DNA from 2 places in the Ruminococcus sp. AF20-12LB genome. Region 1 is predicted to be linked to the other one. Evidence: predicted binding sites of a transcription regulator. Region 1 holds the regulator's gene; the other holds the start of a gene.
The links. The regulator HrcA, encoded in region 1, represses chaperone genes, less so after heat shock. The targets are predictions, from matches to a motif close to TGTTAGCACTCNNNNNNNNNGAGTGCTAACA.
Positions count from the first base shown of each region.

Region 2: groES (co-chaperone GroES) is a predicted target of HrcA. The motif match lies at 4,148-4,178, and genes of this name have one in related genera.

Region 1 covers NZ_QUGH01000003.1:96,125-105,960, reverse strand. The annotation lists gene DWX61_RS04855 (ABC transporter substrate-binding protein) at 1-934, shown strand, start outside; gene DWX61_RS04850 (carbohydrate ABC transporter permease) at 1,013-1,891, shown strand; gene DWX61_RS04845 (carbohydrate ABC transporter permease) at 1,903-2,757, shown strand; gene DWX61_RS04840 (glycoside hydrolase family 172 protein) at 2,794-3,903, shown strand; gene DWX61_RS04835 (ABC transporter substrate-binding protein) at 3,919-5,172, shown strand; gene hrcA (heat-inducible transcriptional repressor HrcA) at 5,348-6,391, shown strand; gene grpE (nucleotide exchange factor GrpE) at 6,497-7,045, shown strand; gene dnaK (molecular chaperone DnaK) at 7,099-8,991, shown strand; gene dnaJ (molecular chaperone DnaJ) at 9,013-9,836, shown strand, end outside.
Region 2 covers NZ_QUGH01000002.1:230,369-240,204, reverse strand. The annotation lists gene DWX61_RS03790 (ABC transporter permease) at 1-608, opposite strand, end outside; gene DWX61_RS03785 (ABC transporter substrate-binding protein) at 708-2,279, opposite strand; gene DWX61_RS03780 (MATE family efflux transporter) at 2,503-3,837, opposite strand; gene groES (co-chaperone GroES) at 3,837-4,124, opposite strand; gene rlmH (23S rRNA (pseudouridine(1915)-N(3))-methyltransferase RlmH) at 4,240-4,719, opposite strand; gene DWX61_RS03765 (FtsK/SpoIIIE family DNA translocase) at 4,716-7,463, opposite strand; gene DWX61_RS03760 (undecaprenyl-diphosphate phosphatase) at 7,487-8,362, opposite strand; gene gltA (NADPH-dependent glutamate synthase) at 8,542-9,836, opposite strand, start outside.

The sequences.
Region 1 (9,836 bases):
AAATTCTGGATGGCTGGAAGGACTGAATGATACAGTAATGACAGATGATATCGCTGATCAGTTTGCCCAGGGATATGTAAAGGATATGATCACAGATAAGGACGGAAACATCATCGGTGTTCCAGGATATACAGGATATCTTGCATTCTGGGTAAATCAGGAGATCATGGATGAGGTCGGAATCAAATCCATTGATACAAAAGAGGATTTCATGAAGTATATGAAGGCTGTTTCCAAGGACGGAAGATTCGGCTACGGCGGTTCCTGGGAGAAAACTTATGCATTTAACGAGCTTGCACAGTTTGTAAACATGTTCGGCGGCGATTATTTTGACTGGACCAAAGAGGAAAACAAGGAAGCAGTTCAGTTCCTCCACGATCTGGTTGCTGATAAAGAAACATCCATTGAGCAGATCGCTGATAAATATGAGCAGATGAATCCGAAGATCAATGACGGAAAATACGGATGCTGGTTCATGTGGGGCCTTGGAACAGATTATGCAAAGGCAGATATGCTTGGCGCAGATAAGATCCACATGGAAATGGTACCGGATTTCAGCGGTAAGGGAGAGCGTGCGATCTTTACAGATTCCTGGAGCTATGTTCTCAACAAAGCATCCAAGAATAAAGATGCAGCTGTGAAATTCCTCCAGTATATGGCTGATGAAGGCGGAATGGAAGCTTCCTATAAAGCATTTGACAGATATCCTGCAAGAAAGGATGTTGCAGAGAAGGTAGTTCCGGATTCTGACCCGGCAAAAGAAATGTACAGCAGATATGCAAATGAATGCAATGTACAGGGACGTCCGATGGTGGCACAGACAATGGAATTTATCAGCGATATGGGAACAATCTTCCAGTCCTGTATGAAAGACGAGATTACAGTTGATGAGTTCTGCAAGAAGGCTCAGGATGTGGTAGATATGTATAAGTAAAAGATATAAAAAAACAGCAATGTAAAGCAGAGGTAAAAGTCTGCTTTACATTGCTTGATGAACAGGGAGGAAAGTTCCATGACAATAAGTAAAAAAACTATGAAGTGGATACCGTGGCTTTTGATCCTGCCAGTTGTACTGATTCGAGGCTTTACAACATTATATCCCATTCTGATGACTGTGAAAAACAGCTTCTTTAATATCAGTATCCTTGCAGGTATCAATGAATTTATAGGCTTCAAGAATTACCTGAAGGTATTTTCTGATCCTAAAGTGCTCACATCGATCAGCTTTACGGCAATATTTGTGGTTGCTTCCATGATCCTGCATGTGATCCTCGGAGTTATCCTGGCACTGATCCTGAATATGAAATTCAAAGGCCGCCGTTTTCTGAGGACCATCGTGCTGATTCCGTGGGCTATGCCTGCAGTAGTAGCCGGTATGGCTGCAAAATGGGCATTTAACAATGATTATGGTCTGATCAATGATTTTATCCGCTGGTTTGTACCGGGCTACCAGAACAGCTGGCTGATCAATACAGGTACTGCAAGAGCAGCGGTAATTGCAATGGACCTGTGGAAGGACCTTCCGTTCTTTGCAATCCTTGTACTTTCCGGACTTCAGTTTATTTCCGGCGATATCTATGAGGCAGCAAAGGTAGACGGTGCAAACGGGATCCAGAGCTTTTTCCGGATCACACTTCCGCTGATCGCAAAAAATGTCCTGACTTTATGTATTCCGTTCACACTCTGGAGACTGACAACCTTCGATCTGGTTTATTCCATGACATCTGGAGGCCCTGGAGAGGATACTGCGCTGATCGCATACAGAATCACAACAGAAGCATTTACAAATCTAAACGTAGGATATGCTTCGGCGCTGGCTATGCTGCTGTTTGTTGTAATGGCGATCTTCAGCTGGCTGAATATACGTGTTATGAATAAGTTTGACAGTTAGGGGGAATTATCGTGAAGAATACAGGAAAATATAATGTTTATCATGGAGTGGTAGCCGTTGGAAGATGGGTTCTGTTTGCAGTCGTGGCTTTTCTGATCCTGTTCCCGGTTTACTGGATCTTTATTTCTTCGATCACACCGGCAGGAGAACTGTTTAAAACACCGATCGATTATCTTCCGGATCATCCCACACTGGAAAGCTATAAATTTCTGATACAGAATGTAGGACTGCTTTCAAAGATCGGAAATACAGTTCTGATCGTAGGCCTTACACTTGTGATCAGTACCGTGCTGTGTGCAATGGCTGCCTATGGATTCTCAAGATTTAACTCAAAGGGAGTTTCTGTTGCATTTGCATTTGTGCTGGCTACCATGCTGATTCCTGAGGTTGTTACAGCCCGCCCGCTGTATGAGTTTATGCAGAAGGTAAAGCTGTATGATACATATCCGGGACTTATCCTTCTTTATATCAGTACCGTTATACCGTTTACGGTCCTGATCCTCAGAAACTTTGTCGGTGAGATCCCGATCTCACTGGAGGAGGCAGCTGCTATTGACGGCGCATCTTTTTCACAGAGACTGTTTACGATCGTTCTGCCGCTGATGAAGCCGGCGATCGCTACGGTTTGCATTATCAACTTTATTACCTGTCTGAATAACTTTTTCACACCGTTGTTTTATTCAAATGGTATTCAGGTACTTTCCGTTTCCATTGTACAGCTTCCGTTACGTGACAACATGTATGGAGTTCCGTGGGATTTGGTCAGCGCCATGGGATGGATCATCCTTCTTCCGATCATTATCTTTGTAGCTGTTTTTGAGAAACAGATCATGGATGGTATCATGGCAGGTGGAGTAAAAGCGTAAATATTTTTAATTTCCAAAAGAGAGGAGAAAACAGATATGTATCAGGCATTTACAGGCGGACTGGGAGGAATCGCACTTGCAAAGCATGGAAAAAGCCGTGCAATCAACGCGGAAAATCCTCATGGAGAAAAAGGCAGAGGCGGTATGGCTGCAAGTCATTTGGGACCATCCAGAAAAGGAAGCCCGTGTCTTAAGGATATTGAGCCGGGAACTGTGGTAACTCTGGCAGAAATGGAAGGACCGGGACAGATCAATCATATCTGGATCACCGTTGATAATAAGACTACAGAGGCAGATTGCTTTGTACTGAGAGATCTTGTGATCCGTATGTACTGGGATGACGAGGAAACTCCTTCCGTGGAAAGTCCTCTGGGTGATTTCTTCTGCTGCGGATTCGGAAGGGAATGTTTTGTAAATTCTGTTCCTGTGGCTGTTGTTCCAAGCAGGGGATTTAACTGCTATTTCCCGATGCCGTTTAAGAAGAAAGCAAAGATCACACTGGAAAACCAGCATGCAAATAAAATCCCGGCGTTTTTCTATCAGGTAGATTATTGCCTTTATGATGAGCTTCCGGAAGATATTGCTTATTTCCATGCACAGTGGAGACGGGAACGGTTGACAGAAAAAACAAAAGATTATACAATTTTGGATGGAGTAAAAGGAAAAGGCCATTATATAGGAACCTACATGGCACTTACTACACTGGAACGTTACTGGTGGGGCGAGGGAGAAATGAAGTTTTATATTGACGGAGATGAGGAGTATCCGACCATCTGCGGAACAGGAACGGAAGATTACTTTGGAGGTTCCTGGAGCTTTGCCAAACAGGTGGATGGAAAAACCGTGGAACAGAATTATAACACACCATATCTGGGATATCCGTATTATTCTGCCCATGACGAACTGATCCACAATTTTTATCATAATGATGACTGCCCGCCAATGCGAGGCTTTTACAGATGGCATTTACAGGATCCGATCTGCTTTGAAGAGGATCTTCACGTTACGATTCAGCAGATAGGCGTCGGATACCGTGGCCTGTTTGAACGACAGGATGATGTGGCAAGTGTAGCGTACTGGTATCAGACACTTCCTCATGCACCGTTCCAGCCGTTGATGTCAAAAGAGGATAGATGGCCCAGATAAAAAGGGTGGTAGAGATTGAAAAAACAGGTATTTTGCGGGGTATTTGCCCTGGCTCTGGCAGTGACAGGATGTGGAGTCCAGAAGAAGGAGGCTGCATCTGATATTGTGCCGGAGAACAGACAGGAACTGACGATCCTTCATGTGGATGCAGGCACAGAAGGCTTTGATTCTTTTATCAGCCAGGCGGAAAAAGATCTTGGAATAAAGATCCATATTGAAAAATGTCCGGCCAATGCGGACAATCGCCAGGCCAAAATAGCAACTCTTCTGACATCAGGAGATGATTCTGTTGATCTGATCACAGTAAATGATGAGATGATATCCGAATTTAAACATAAGGGATTTCTTCTTCCGTTGGAAGATACGGTTATGACAGAGGAGACAGCGGCGAATTTTCTGCAGGAATACCTGAAAGAAATATGCATGTCAGACGGACATATTTTTTCGGTACCGTTCAGGATGGATATCATGGCATTCTGGGTGAACCAGGAATTGCTGGATCAGGCTGGTCTGGACAGACTCTCCTGTCTCAGTGATCTTGAGATCCTTCAAAAAAAGCTTCAGAATACGGGAAAATATGCATATGGGGATGCATGGGAGATTTCTTACATATATAATAGTATCAGCGAGTATGTCGATTTTTTCGGAGGAGATTATACAGACTGGACGGATCCGAAAACAAGAGAAGCGGCAGAATATATGAAGCGAATGCTGGATACAGGGATGATATCAGAGGAGAATCTGATTGACCAGCATGACCAGCTGAATGAAAAATTTATAAACGGCCAGTATGGATGTATGTTTATGTATACCGGTGTGTTGAGTACTTTTCAGAATGCAGGCGTGTATGGAAAAGATAAGATCCATATGGCACCATTTCCGGAATTTGACGAGAAGGTGACCAATATCGCAACCTGGCAGTATGTACTGAATAAAAATTCTGATCATAAAGAAGCAGCTCTGAAGTTCCTTCAGTATGTGTCCGGATATGAGGCCAGCAAAAATTACGGACAGCTGACAAAAATGTGTCCGGCAAGACTGGATGTGATCGAGGATAAGAATTTTGATTTGGATGGCATTGAAATGATCCGGCAATATCTGAAAGATTATAAGCTGAAGGCAAGACCACTGTGTGCCGATTCCATAGAAGCTGTTTCGGCTATGGGTACGGAATTTCAGAAATATGTGCTGGGACAGAAAACAGAAGCGGAATTTTTTGCCGGGGCACAGAACTGCATAGACCAGTATTACAAAAAAGCATCGTACTGATGCTTTTTTTGTTTTGAAAAAATAAGAACTTTTTTTCAAAACATATTGACAAATATTTTACATGGTGATATCTTAAAGACTGTAGATGTTAGCACTCCACTAAAATGAGTGCTAACAGATATAAAAAAAGAATCAACATCCGTCAGGAAGAATAAAAAGGAAAGGAGATGGCTTCATGGAAGAGGTGTTGAATGAGCGCAAGCAAAAAATCTTAAAAGCAATCATCAAGACCTATATGGAGACCGGAGAACCGGTTGGCTCCAGGACCATTTCCAAGTATGCGGATCTCAATGTAAGTTCCGCAACGATCCGAAATGAAATGTCAGACCTGACAGATATGGGCTATATCGTCCAGCCTCATACCTCAGCAGGAAGGATTCCTTCAGATAAGGGCTACAGACTTTACGTCAATGAGCTGATGAAGGAGAAGGAAGCAGAGGTTGCAGAGTTGCGAGATCTGATCATTGAGAAGACAGATAAGATGGATAAGGTGCTTAAGAAGGTTGCGAAGGTTCTTGCTTCCAATACCAACTATGCTACCATGGTTTCCGTTCCGCAGTACAGCGGCAACAAGATCAAGTTCATCCAGCTGTCGAGAATGAGCGAGCTTCAGCTTGTGGCAGTGGTTGTCAGTGACAACAACACAGTCCGGAACCAGATCATCAATCTGGACGAGGAAATGGACGACCAGACGATCCTGAAACTGAATCTTCTTCTTAACACCAATCTCAATGGGATCCCGATCCAGGATATCAACCTTGGGATGATCGCCAGACTGAAGGAACAGGCAGGCAGCCACAGTGGTGTGGTGGCAACAGTTCTGGATGCAGTGGCAGCCACCATTCATGTGGAAGAGGAAGATATGGAGATCTATACTTCAGGTGCAACCAACATCTTCAAGTATCCGGAGCTTGCCGATAAAGAAAAGGCAACGGAGCTGATCTCCGCATTTGAGGAGAAGCATGAACTTGCCGATCTTGTAAAAGAACAGATGTCAGATGGAGAGAATACAGGAATCCAGGTTTATATCGGTGATGAGATGCCGATCCAGACCATGAAGGACTGCAGCATTGTAACTGCCAGATATGAACTGGGAGACGGAATGTACGGAACCATCGGGATCATCGGTCCCAAACGAATGGATTATGAGAATGTAGTGGACAGTCTGAAAGAGCTTAAGAATCATCTGGATGACGTTTTGAAAAAGAAGAAAACTTAGAAAGGCGGTAGAAAAAAAGTGTCGGAGGAAACAAAGAAAACATCCGAAGAGCAGGAAGCGGAGAAGGAAATCCCCGTAACTGACGGAGATCAGGAAGAAAAAAGCCTGACACCGGAGGGAGAAGATCTGCCGGAGGAAGAAAACAATACTCCAGGCGAAGAAGCTGCCTCAGAGGATAAAAAAGAAGAAAAATCAAAAACTTCCTTCTTCGGAAAGAAGAAAAAAGATAAATCTGAGCAGAAGGTGGAGGAACTTACCGATCGCCTGAAGCGTACCATGGCTGAATTTGATAATTTCCGTAAAAGAACGGAAAAAGAAAAATCCAGCATGTACATCATCGGAGCGAAAGAGATCGTTGAAAAGATCCTGCCGGTTGTAGATAACTTCGAAAGAGGTCTTGCACAGGCACAGGAAGGCGATGCTTTTGCAGATGGAATGAAAATGATCTACAAGCAGCTTACCACAACACTGGATGAGCTTGGTGTGAAGCCAATCGAAGCAGTGGGAAAGGAATTCAACCCGGATTTCCATAATGCAGTGATGCATGTGGAAGATGAAGAGGTTGGAGAGAACATCGTGGTGGAAGAATTCCAGAAGGGTTACACCTACAAGGATTTCGTAGTACGCCACAGTATGGTAAAGGTTGCGAACTAACTGACAACAAACTTTATTTTAACAGATACAGACTAAAACAGGAGGAAAAAATCATGGGAAAGATTATTGGTATTGACTTAGGTACAACAAACAGCTGTGTAGCCGTAATGGAAGGTGGACAGCCGACAGTTATCGCAAATACAGAAGGCGCAAGAACAACACCATCCGTTGTAGCATTTACAAAAACAGGAGAGCGTCTGGTAGGTGAGCCTGCAAAACGTCAGGCAGTTACAAATGCAGACAGAACAATCTCCTCTATCAAAAGAGAGATGGGTACCGATTACCGTGTAACCATTGATGACAAGAAATATTCTCCACAGGAGATCTCCGCAATGATCCTTCAGAAACTGAAAAAGGATGCAGAGGCATATCTTGGTGAGAAAGTAACAGAGGCAGTTATCACAGTTCCGGCTTACTTCAACGATGCTCAGCGTCAGGCTACCAAAGATGCAGGTAAGATCGCAGGTCTTGATGTAAAACGTATCATCAACGAGCCTACAGCAGCAGCTCTTGCATATGGACTTGACAATGAGAAAGAGCAGAAGATCATGGTATACGACCTTGGTGGCGGTACATTCGATGTATCTGTGATCGAGATCGGTGATGGCGTTATCGAGGTTCTTTCCACAGCTGGTAATAACCGTCTTGGTGGAGATGACTTTGATAAGAAGGTCACAGATTACATGCTTTCCGAGTTCAAGAGAACAGAGGGCGTAGACTTAAGCAACGATAAGATGGCTCTTCAGAGACTGAAAGAGGCAGCTGAGAAGGCTAAGAAAGAGCTTTCTTCCGCAACAACAACAAACATTAACCTTCCGTTCATCACAGCAACAGCTGAAGGACCGAAGCATTTCGATATGAACCTTACAAGAGCTAAATTCGATGAGCTGACACATGATCTTGTAGAGCTGACAGCTGAGCCGGTTCGTCGTGCACTGTCTGATGCAGGTATCACAGCTTCTGAGCTTGGCCAGGTACTTCTGGTTGGTGGCTCTTCTCGTATCCCGGCAGTACAGGATAAGGTAAGACAGTTAACAGGCAAAGAGCCGAGCAAGAACCTGAACCCGGATGAGTGTGTTGCACTTGGTGCTTCCGTACAGGGTGGTAAACTTGCAGGTGATGCAGGTGCCGGTGATATCCTTCTTCTGGATGTTACTCCGCTGTCTCTGTCCATCGAGACAATGGGTGGTATCGCAACTCGTCTGATCGAGAGAAATACTACAATTCCTACAAAGAAGAGCCAGATCTTCTCCACAGCAGCAGATAACCAGACAGCTGTAGATATCAACGTTGTACAGGGTGAGCGTCAGTTCGCAAAAGACAACAAATCCCTCGGCCAGTTCCGTCTGGATGGAATCCCGCCAGCACGTCGTGGTGTTCCGCAGATCGAGGTAACATTTGACATTGATGCCAACGGTATCGTTAACGTATCCGCTAAGGATCTTGGAACAGGTAAGGAGCAGCACATCACAATCACAGCTGGTTCTAACATGTCCGATTCCGATATCGACAAAGCTGTCAAAGAAGCAGCTGAATTCGAGGCTCAGGATAAGAAACGTAAAGAGGCGATCGACACAAGGAACAATGCAGACTCCATGGTATTCCAGGTTGAGAATGCACTGAAGGAAGCAGGCGACAAGCTTGATGCAAACGATAAAGCAAGTGTTGAGGCAGACCTCAATGCACTGAAGGATCTTCTTGCACAGACAGCAAATGCTCAGGAGCTTACCGATTCTCAGGTTGCAGACATCAAGGCTGCACAGGAGAAGATGATGGAGAGCGCTCAGAAGCTGTTTTCCAAGATGTATGAGCAGACTCAGGGAGCTCAGGGTCAGGCTGGTCCTGGACCGGATATGGGCAACATGGGCGGAAACGCTGGTGCCCAGGGCGGAAATGAAGCAGGATACGGCGATGATGTTGTAGATGCTGATTACAAGGAAGTCTAAGACAAGTAGGAAACAATTACAATGGCTGATAAAAGAGATTATTATGAAGTCTTAGGTGTGGATAAAAACGCCGATGACGCAACATTAAAAAAAGCATATCGTAAGCTGGCCAAGAAATATCACCCGGATGTAAATCCGGGTGATAAAGAGGCTGAGGCGAAATTCAAAGAAGCGACAGAGGCTTACTCCGTTTTAAGTGATGCCGATAAGAGAAGACAGTATGATCAGTTTGGTCATGCGGCATTCGAAAACGGCGGTGGAGGCGGAGCCGGCGGCTTTGGCGGATTTGACTTCAACGGTGCAGATATGGGAGACATCTTCGGAGATATCTTCGGAGACCTTTTCGGCGGCGGAGGCAGAACCAGACGGGCCAACAACGGACCGATGAAGGGCGCCAACCTTCGTGCACGTGTGAACATTACTTTTGAGGAAGCGGTTTTCGGATGCGAGAAAGAGCTGGAGATCGTTCTGAAGGATGAATGTACCACATGTCACGGAACCGGAGCGAAACCTGGAACATCACCGGTCACATGTCCGAAATGTAAGGGCCAGGGTCAGATCGTTTACACCCAGCAGTCCATGTTTGGTATGGTACGTAATGTTCAGACCTGTCCGGACTGTAATGGAACCGGTAAGGTGATCAAGGACAAATGCAGTGCCTGCCGTGGAACAGGATATACCTCTTCCAGAAAGAAGATCCAGGTGTCTGTACCGGCCGGTATTGATAATGGTCAGTGTATCCGTATCCGCGAAAAAGGCGAACCGGGAACCAACGGCGGACCGAGAGGAGATCTGCTGGTGGAGGTAAATGTAGCTCGTCATCCGATCTTCCAGAGACAGGATAT
Region 2 (9,836 bases), on a different contig from region 1:
CTGCTTCTTAAATACCGGATGTACTGTGACGCATTTGCAAAGGTCAGAACTGCACAAGGCATGACCATATGCAGGATCAAATCTCCAAAGGAACGGTTTCCGTCTGAATGCATACCGATACTTGGCAGGATATGTAAATGCACACTGAGGAGATAGATCAGCATGATACCGAACCAGAAAGTAGGAATGGAGATACCTACATAACAAAACATACTGGTAATCTTATCCAGAACACCATTCTTATTCTTTCCGGAATACAGGCCCAGTACAATGGCAATGAGAAAACCAAGCAGCATGCTGGTTCCCATGAGGATCACGGTTGCGGGAAGCCTCTCCAGCATCTGTGTCAGGACCGGACGGTTATTCATCAGAGAATTTCCGAAATTCCCGTGAAGGATCCTTCCCAGCCACAGAAAGTACTGCTCATAGAGAGGCTTTGTAAGTCCCAGGCTTTCTCTCAGGTTCTGGATATATTCTTCACTCATATTTGGTTCCACATAAGTCAGAACAGGATCTCCGGGCGCTGCTTTTGTCAGTGCAAAGCAGAGAACAGAGACAATAAACAGTGTCAGAATACACTGTATCAGTCGGTTTACGATCTTCTTCAAAATGTACCTCCTTTATTTTCCCCGAAAACAGGAAATCGGCTGGCGCAAAAAACGCGTCAGCCTCTTTCTGTTTCCGGTATTCATCCGCTATAAAATTATTTATTTCTCCAATGTGTAGATCTTGGAATAATCATAATAAATAGTTTTTAACAGACATTCATCAAAGCCCCCGAAATCTTTACTTACCGCATAGAAACCATTGGAATAAGCGATCGGATAGATATACATGTTATCATTGATCGTATTCTGGATCTCTTTATAAATCTCACCACGTTTTGTCTCATCTGCAGTGCTGTTGCCATCTTCCCACAATGCATCCAGATCTGTATCCTTGATCCTGGAATAGTTGGAACGGCTGTCGGAAGAACTCATGTCTGCGTAAAGGCTCGGCTCTTCTCCCAGAGTATAGAAGCTCAGTACCAGATCATAATCTGTGCACTCCGGATCCTTTGTTTTATTCTTGAAGGTAGACTCATCTGTAGGAAGAAGATTGATGGTGATTCCTACATTTGCAAGGGCAGACTGTACATACAGAGCCTCACTCTCCATTGTCTTATCTGTGGAGATATACATCAGGTTCAGAGAAAGATTTGTCTTTCCTGCTTCGGAAAGGAGCTCCTGTGCTTTAGCCGGATCATTGTCGTAGGTATTGTCCGGTTTTGTATAGTAGAGTGTATCCGGTGTAAAAATAGAATCCGCAGGCTCTGCATAGTCCTCGGAAATGAAAGCAAACTGGCAGAACTCCTCTTTATTCAGTGCGTATGCGATTGCCTGACGTACCTTTACATCCTGAAGATCTTTGTTCAGCTCATTCATGAACATGGCGTTGACACGTCCGGAATTATAGGTATTGATGTTTACGTTATCGTAAGCACTGACGGTATCATAATCATCTGCACTGATCAGACGTGCATCCAGATCTCCGCTTGCAAGTGCCGCATTGGCGGAACTGGAATCCTTTACGATCTTGAAGGTGATGGAATCCAGATTTACATCATCAAAATAGTCGTCGAATTTTGTTACTTTATAATACTCTCCGGATTTGTATTCCTCGAACTTAAAAGGACCGTTTCCCACCGGTTCATTGTTGAGATCACTTTCTCCGATATTCTCCACGCCGTCATAAATATGCTTCGGAATACAGTAAACCTGGCTCAGTCCGCCAAGAAAGCCTGCGGAAGATGACCCAAGGGAAAGCTTGACTGTAAGGTCATCAACCTTCTCTGCCTCTACTGCCTTATCATTAACGTATCCGTAAGAAGAGTACGGAACATTCTGCTTCTCATCTACCAGCACCTGCATGGTAAATACCACATCATCGGCTGTGATCGGCTGACCGTCATGCCATTTCAGTCCGTCTTTCAGCTTCAGTGTGAATTCGCTGGCATCATCATTGGCTGTTACACTTTCGCAAAGTCCGTTTCCGTAATACATCTCTCCGTTCACGATCTCAAAAAACGGGCTGTACAGTGCCTGCATCATATCGAAGCTTGTCTGATCCACAACATAAAGCGGATTGATGTTCTGCGGATCTGTTGTTTCTGCAATGGTAATATTTCCACCTTCCGCCTTAGTTCCTTCTGTTTCTGCTGCAAAAACAGTCATTCCTGACATGACAGTTGTTCCTGCCACTGCAGCTGCCAGAAGCGCTGCCAGTACTTTTTTTCTCATTTCCTGTTCCTCCTGTGTTTCAGTGAGTATTCCTCTTTTTCCTACCAGTTTAATATGATATAGGCAAGATAATACTATACCATATTACCTTTGTCAAGCTGTCCCTGGCTCTTCAGAGATTTTTTTACTGCATTTCGCTAAAGCTTGTATTTATTCTACATACAGATCACACAGGCGTCAAGATAAATTTTCTGTATCTTGCCTCTGATCTATATATATTTCCTTAATTCGTCATATTTTTGATCCAATGTCCGTAATTGCACTTCAAAAATGCAGGCACGCATTTAAAGATCTGATCTGCATTCAGGCAGCATACCACTACTGCCGGAGATGCATTGACCACAAATGCCATAAACATGGACAGGGGAATCACGATCCCCCAGGTACTGATCAAATCCACCTTCATGGAATAGGCGATGCTTCCGCTTCCCCGGATAATACCACCGTTTGTCGGCATCTGATAGGACATCCCTACCATTACCACACTTAAAATGATAAGAAAAGTATTGGCCATCTCTCTCGTTTCCGGCGAAAGCTGATACAGGCTCAGCACCGGGATCCGGATAAAGAAAAGAAGGATACCACAGGTGAGTCCCATGACTACAAATAATTTCTGGAGCTTTTTGGAATAAACCTTCGCGAGTTCCAGGTTCCCGGAACCGATGGTTTTTCCCATGGTAACTGATGCAGCGGAGGCGGCTCCCACAGCAGCGGATTTCACCATCAAAAACAGATTGGAGGCTGCACTGTTGGCGGCAATGGCTGCTGCTGTCATATGTCCCAGGATTGCTGTCTGAAGAGCCGTATTCACGCCCCAGAGTCCCTGGAGCACCAGCAATGGACATACCACCTTATAATATTTCCGGCCGAACCTTAGGTCTGAATGCAGATAATCCCGGATACAAATGCCGATCCAGCTCTGTTTTTTGCAGATATAGATGATCAGAACACAGATCTCCGCAATACGGGCAGTCAGTGTTCCCACAGCAGCTCCTGCGGCTCCCATCCTGGGTGCACCAAAATGTCCGTAGATCAGGATCCAGTTTATGCTGCAGTTGATCACAAGAGTCATTACCGAAAGCCCGAAGGCAACCCCTGCAATTTCCACACAACGCAGTGTAGCAAGCAGGATCTGCGTCACCGCAAAGAAAAAGTAAGTAAACCGGATGATCGCCAGATAGGAACAGCCGGCTTCAATAATCGTCTGGTCTGTTGTAAAAAGCCCCAGCAGCTGTGTCGGAAAAAGGCTGGCCAGGATAAACAGCACAAGGGCAATAAAAAGGCCTGTGCGCATGGCCCAGGCACTGATCCTTCTTACCGGCTCTGTCTCTTTCTTTCCCCAGTACTGACTTCCGAATATGACAAGTCCGTCTCCCAGCGCCATAAGCAGCTGCTGAAAGACGAACTGTACCTGGTTTACGGTGGTCACACCGGATAATGCAGTTTCGCTGAAGGCTCCAAGCATAATGTTGTCAGCAAGATTGACACTTAAGGTCACTACATTCTGCAACACCAGCATGGAGCATAATTTCAGAAAATTACGATAAAAATTCTTCATCAGTCTTTTACGATGGCAATGATATCATCTGCGTTGATCACCAGATATTTCTCACCCTCATATTTGATCTCAGTTCCTGTGTATTTTCCGTAGATCACACGGTCACCTGGCTTTACCTGTACCGGTACTTCTTTACCGTCTACGACCTTACCGCCACCTACTGCGATAACCTCTGCCTGCTGGGTTTTCTCCCTGGAGCTGTCCGGAAGCACGATGCCGGATGCGGTTTTGTCTTCTGTCTCAAAATATTTTACGATAACTCTGTCTGCAACTGGTTTTAATGCCATGTTCATTTCCTTCTTTCTGTGATTATTAGCACTCTTGAGTTTCGAGTGCTACTCTTTTCTTATCATACTACATATCCGAAAATTGTCAAGATATTTGCGGATATGCAGTATGATATTATTTATGATAGGGTTCTCCGCTGATGATACGATAGCTGCGGTAGATCTGTTCCAGAAGGATCACACGCATCAGCTGATGAGGAAATGTCATTTTCGAAAAGCTTAAAGCATAGTCTGATCTCTTCAGTACTTCTTTTCCAAGGCCGATAGAGCCGCCGATCACAAACTGGATATGGCTGGTCCCACGTATTCCCAGTTCGTTGATCTTCCGTGCAAAGTTCTCAGAGGTCAGCTGTTCGCCTCCGATCTCCAGAGTGATCACAAACGCATCATCCCGGATATATTTGAGAAGACGCTCCCCTTCCTTGTTCCGAATGGCATCTTCTACTGTTTCGCTGGCATTATCCGGTGTTTTTTCGTCGGACACTTCTATGATCTCCAACTTGCAGTAACGCCCGAGGCGCTTGGAATACTCCGCAATGGCATCCCGCAGATATTTTTCCTTGATCTTCCCTACTGTCAGGATACTTATTTTCATCCGCCGTTCTCCTCCAGATAATTCTCAAATTCTTCTGCTGACATCAAAACCTTCCTTGGCTTGGTTCCTTCCTCCGGGCCTACCACTCCTGCGTCACAAAGCTGATCCATGATCCTTGCCGCACGGTTAAATCCGATCTTGAACATACGCTGGAGCATACCGATGGAGGCCTTTTCCTTTTCAATGATAAATTTACCAGCTTCTGTAAAATAGACATCTCTGTCACCGCCGCCGGCTCCTCCCGGGACACCGGCTGTATTGACCTGCTTCTCGATGGAGGTATCATAAACAGCACCCTGGTTTTTGTCAGAAACATATTCTACGACTGCACTGACCTCCTCATCTGAAACAAAAGCACCCTGCAGTCTGGCCGGCTTCTGATACCCCTGAGGATAAAACAGCATATCGCCCTTGCCAAGAAGTTTCTCGGCACCGTTCATATCCAGGATCGTCCTGGAATCCACACCGGAAGATACGGAAAATGCGATCCTGGACGGCATATTGGCCTTGATCAGACCTGTGATGACATTGACAGATGGCCTCTGGGTAGCAATGATCAGATGGATACCTGCTGCACGTGCCAGCTGGGCCAGGCGGCAGATCGCATCCTCAACTTCTCCCGGCGCAACCATCATAAGATCCGCAAGCTCGTCCACGATGATCACGATCTGCGGCATCTTCTCAGGTGCCTTTTCTCCCTCCGGGACCCGCATATTGGCAACTTTTTTGTTATATTCTCCAAGATTACGTACCCCATATTCCGCAAAAGCATTGTAACGGCTGGTCATCTCAGAAACAGCCCAGTTCAGCGCACCGGCCGCTTTCTTCGGATCTGTGACTACCGGAATGAACAGGTGCGGGATCCCGTTATATACACTGAGCTCCACCACCTTCGGATCGATCATGATCAGACGCACCTCATCCGGTGTAGCCTTATAAAGGATGCTGATGATCAGCGTATTGATGCAGACGGATTTTCCGGAGCCGGTTGCCCCGGCGATAAGAAGATGAGGCATCTTGGCAATATCCGCCACTACCGGTTTTCCGGCAATATCCTTACCTGCTGCAAAGGACAGCTTGGATTTTGCATTTTTAAACTCCTCTGACTGAAGAAGATCCCGCAGCATGACCGGGCTGTTCTCCTTGTTCGGGACCTCGATCCCCACGGCTGCCTTTCCCGGTATCGGTGCTTCGATACGGATATCCGGTGTAGCAAGATTCAGCTTGATATCATCGGAAAGACCAACGATCTTGCTGACCTTCACACCCATTTCCGGCTGCAGTTCATAGCGGGTAACGGTAGGTCCGCAGCTCACATTGGTAACGGTTACATTAACGCCGAAATTATGCAGGGTTTCTTGAAGCTTCTGTGCTGTTTTTCGCAGATGTGCATCGGAATCCCCCTGAGATCTGCCATCTCCGCGCTTCAGAAGCTTCAGCGGCGGATACTGATATGGTTTCTTCTCCGGAGCTCCCCCCTGGCTGATCTCATGCTGGATATTTCTGATCCCATGCTCGATCTCTGTCTGAGATGACTTCGGGTTTCTGGAGGGCTGATGGGATGCCTTCTGTTCAGCTTCCGGCTGAGGATCCTCCTTTATCTCAGCGAGAACGGCTGCCTTTCCTGTTTCCCGGGAAGCTTTTGCTGTTGCATCTGTCTTTGCCGGCAGGATCTGCTGCATCTCGGGAATATCCACATCCTCGTAGCCGTCATAGGCATCCTCCTCTTCGGCTTCCTGCATTTCTCTTTCGAAATCCGGCTCCTCCGACTCTTCCCGGGCCGGCTGCGGCTGTGAACGGTGGATCTGGAATTCCAGCGGCCGGGCATGCTCCTCCGGTTTCTCCTCAAGCCCTGGATCCTCTTCTGTCAGCTCTGTATCTGCCGGAAGTACAGCCTTTTGTTCATCAAGAAAAGAAGGAAGATTAAATTCTCCTTCCCGGTTCGCCTTCACCGCAGCCTGTCTTTCCTTCTGCGATCTTCTGGCTTTTTTCTTTTGTTTTTTTGAGATATTTTCCGGATCTTCCTCTGTAAGGGCAAGTTCTTCTTCCTCCAGCTCTTCTTCCAGCCGGCGGATCTTCTCCGCTCTTTTTTCCGCACGGATCTTTCTGCGAAGCTCCTTCTGCTTTTCTCTGTCCGGCTGTCCCTCAAGATAAGCTTCTTTGCCCTCTCGTGCTGCATCTGTAAAAAAGTCCAGGATCTTATTCATAAATCCGAAGAAGGATCTCTGTGTTATGATGATGAGAGATACAAGAAGCACCAGAACGATGATCACAGTTCCGCCCACAACACCAAAAGCGGATGCTGTGGAAATACATACCGCACCACCGAATACTCCACCGCCGGTACGGTATTCCGAACTCAGTGAATAATAATCCGAAAACGTGGTACTTGGCGTATAGCCCTCTGTGATCAGCTGAAGAAAGCCGCAGAGGAACACAAAAAATACCACGCCTGCCAGTACCTTTTTGTAGGCAAGGCGGTTGGTATTGTTCACGATCAGGAACGTAACTCCGGCAAAAAGCAGGATCGGGAAAATATATGCGCAAAGTCCCATGATGCCAAAACATACGGCACTGATGGCATTTCCTACGATCCCTCCCATACCAAATGCACTGATCATCAGGATCAGGCAGGCCGCAAACATCACAAGGATCAGGATCTCTGTCTGAAAGCGGTTACCGACAGGCTGCTGCTTCGCCGCAGGTTTTCTTTTTCTTTTTTTTGTCGTTTTTGAAGCTGCCATTGTCAGACTCCTCCCAGTTGATATCAAATATAATTCGCTGCCAGAATAAGGATTCCGGCTGCAAAAGAATAAAATGCAAAATAACGCAGTCTGACCTGATTCGAAAGCTTAAGCATAAAACGGATCACCAGATAGCCTGTGATCCCGGCTACGATCATTCCAAGAACATAAGTAAATCCCTGGCCAACAGTCATATGAACAGAAGTGAACTCTCCCATCTCCACAAAAAAAGCTCCCAACACAGCCGGAATGCTCATCAACAGCGAATATTTCACTGCAAACTTCCGTCCGAGGCCGCAGAAAAGTCCTGCACTCATGGTAAGTCCAAGTCTGGAAAGTCCCGGAAACACGGAAAGGCCCTGACAGATACCCATCCACATAGCATCTCCAAAACTGGTTTCTCTTGTTCCCTTGCTGCCATTGACATTACTGTAGTCCACAACAAGGAGGATCACACCTGTAAGAAGGATTCCGATCCCGGAAAACATGTGTGAGGATGCGCTTCGCACAACAAGTCGTTTGCACTGATATCCGATCAGGACTGTAGGAATGGTGGATACCATGATCAGGGCGGTAAGCTTCCGATAAGTTCCACTTATGATCTTTGCATAGGTAAGCTCTTTCCCAGTCCTACGGTTATAGAGAAAAATATTGGCATTTCCGATCAGATCCAGTATCATTCCGATCAGCTCGATCCCGATCTTCTTGATGTCCTTCAGAAAAACAAGGATCAGAGCTATCATAGTTCCCAGATGGAGCATCACTTCAAAAAGCACACCGGAACCTCTGGTACCGCCCAAAAGATCCTGCACTCCACAGAGATGTCCGAAGCTGCTCACCGGCAGAAATTCGGTGATTCCCTGAATGATTCCCAATATAATCGCATGTATCACTGACATAATGATATTTCCTTTTCTTAAATTTTTTCCAACACATTATAGCATAACTGAGTAAAACTTACAATCTTCACTTGGCAAAAGTTTCAAACAAATGTTCTTTTTTGATCTGCAAGAAAAAAAATCCTCCGGCTGCATCAGAAAACACAGTCGGAGGATCTGTTTATAAACAGACTTTCTGCTTATTTATTTTTCAGATATTCGTCGATACCTTTTGCACCAGCTTTACCTGCACCCATGGCAAGGATTACGGTAGCTGCACCTGTAACGGCATCACCACCGGCATATACGCCGTCCTTGGATGTCTTACCGGTTTCTTCCTCGGCAACGATACATCTTCTCTTGTTGATGTCAAGGCCCTTGGTTGTGGAAGAGATCAGCGGGTTCGGTGAAGTACCAAGAGACATGATAACAGTATCTACATCCATATCATACTCGGAACCAGGAATCTCTACCGGACGTCTTCTTCCGGATGCATCCGGCTCACCAAGCTCCATCTTGACAACCTTCATACCGTTTACGTGGCCGTTCTCATCAACGAGGATCTCCTTCGGATTTGTAAGAAGATCAAAGATGATGCCCTCTTCCTTAGCGTGATGAACTTCCTCTGCTCGTGCAGGAAGCTCTGCCTCACTTCTTCTGTATACGATATGTACCTCAGCACCAAGTCTCAGAGCTGTTCTTGCAGCATCCATGGCAACGTTACCACCGCCGACAACTGCAACCTTTTTGCCTGCTGCGATCGGTGTATCGTAGGAATCATCGAATGCTTTCATGAGGTTGCTTCTTGTCAGGTACTCGTTTGCGGAGAATACACCGCTTGCATTCTCACCAGGGATACCCATGAACATCGGAAGTCCTGCACCGGAACCGATGAATACAGCCTCAAATCCCTCGTCCTCGATCAGCTGATCGATGGTAGTGGATTTACCGATGACAACGTTTGTCTCGAATTTAACGCCAAGCTCTTTGACCTTCTCGATCTCTTTCTTGACAACCTTCTGCTTCGGAAGACGGAACTCCGGAATACCGTAAACAAGAACACCGCCAAGCTCATGAAGAGCCTCGAATACAGTTACATCGTATCCTGCCTTTGCAAGGTCACCTGCACAGGTAAGTCCGGATGGACCGGAACCGATCACTGCAACCTTATGTCCGTTCTTAACCTCTGCTCCTGCAGGTTTGATATCATGCTCCAGAGCATAGTCTGCAACGAATCTCTCCAGCTTACCGATAGAAACAGCCTCGCCCTTCTTACCGCGGATACACTGTCCCTCGCACTGGGATTCCTGCGGACATACACGACCACAGATAGCCGGAAGTGCGGAAGATAAACCGATCACCTTGTAAGCCTCTTCCATGTTGCCCTCTTTGATGTGCTCGATAAATCCCGGAATATCGATGGATACCGGACATCCCTCTACACATTTCGGTTTTTTGCACCCGAGACATCTCTGTGCCTCTTCCATTGCTTCTT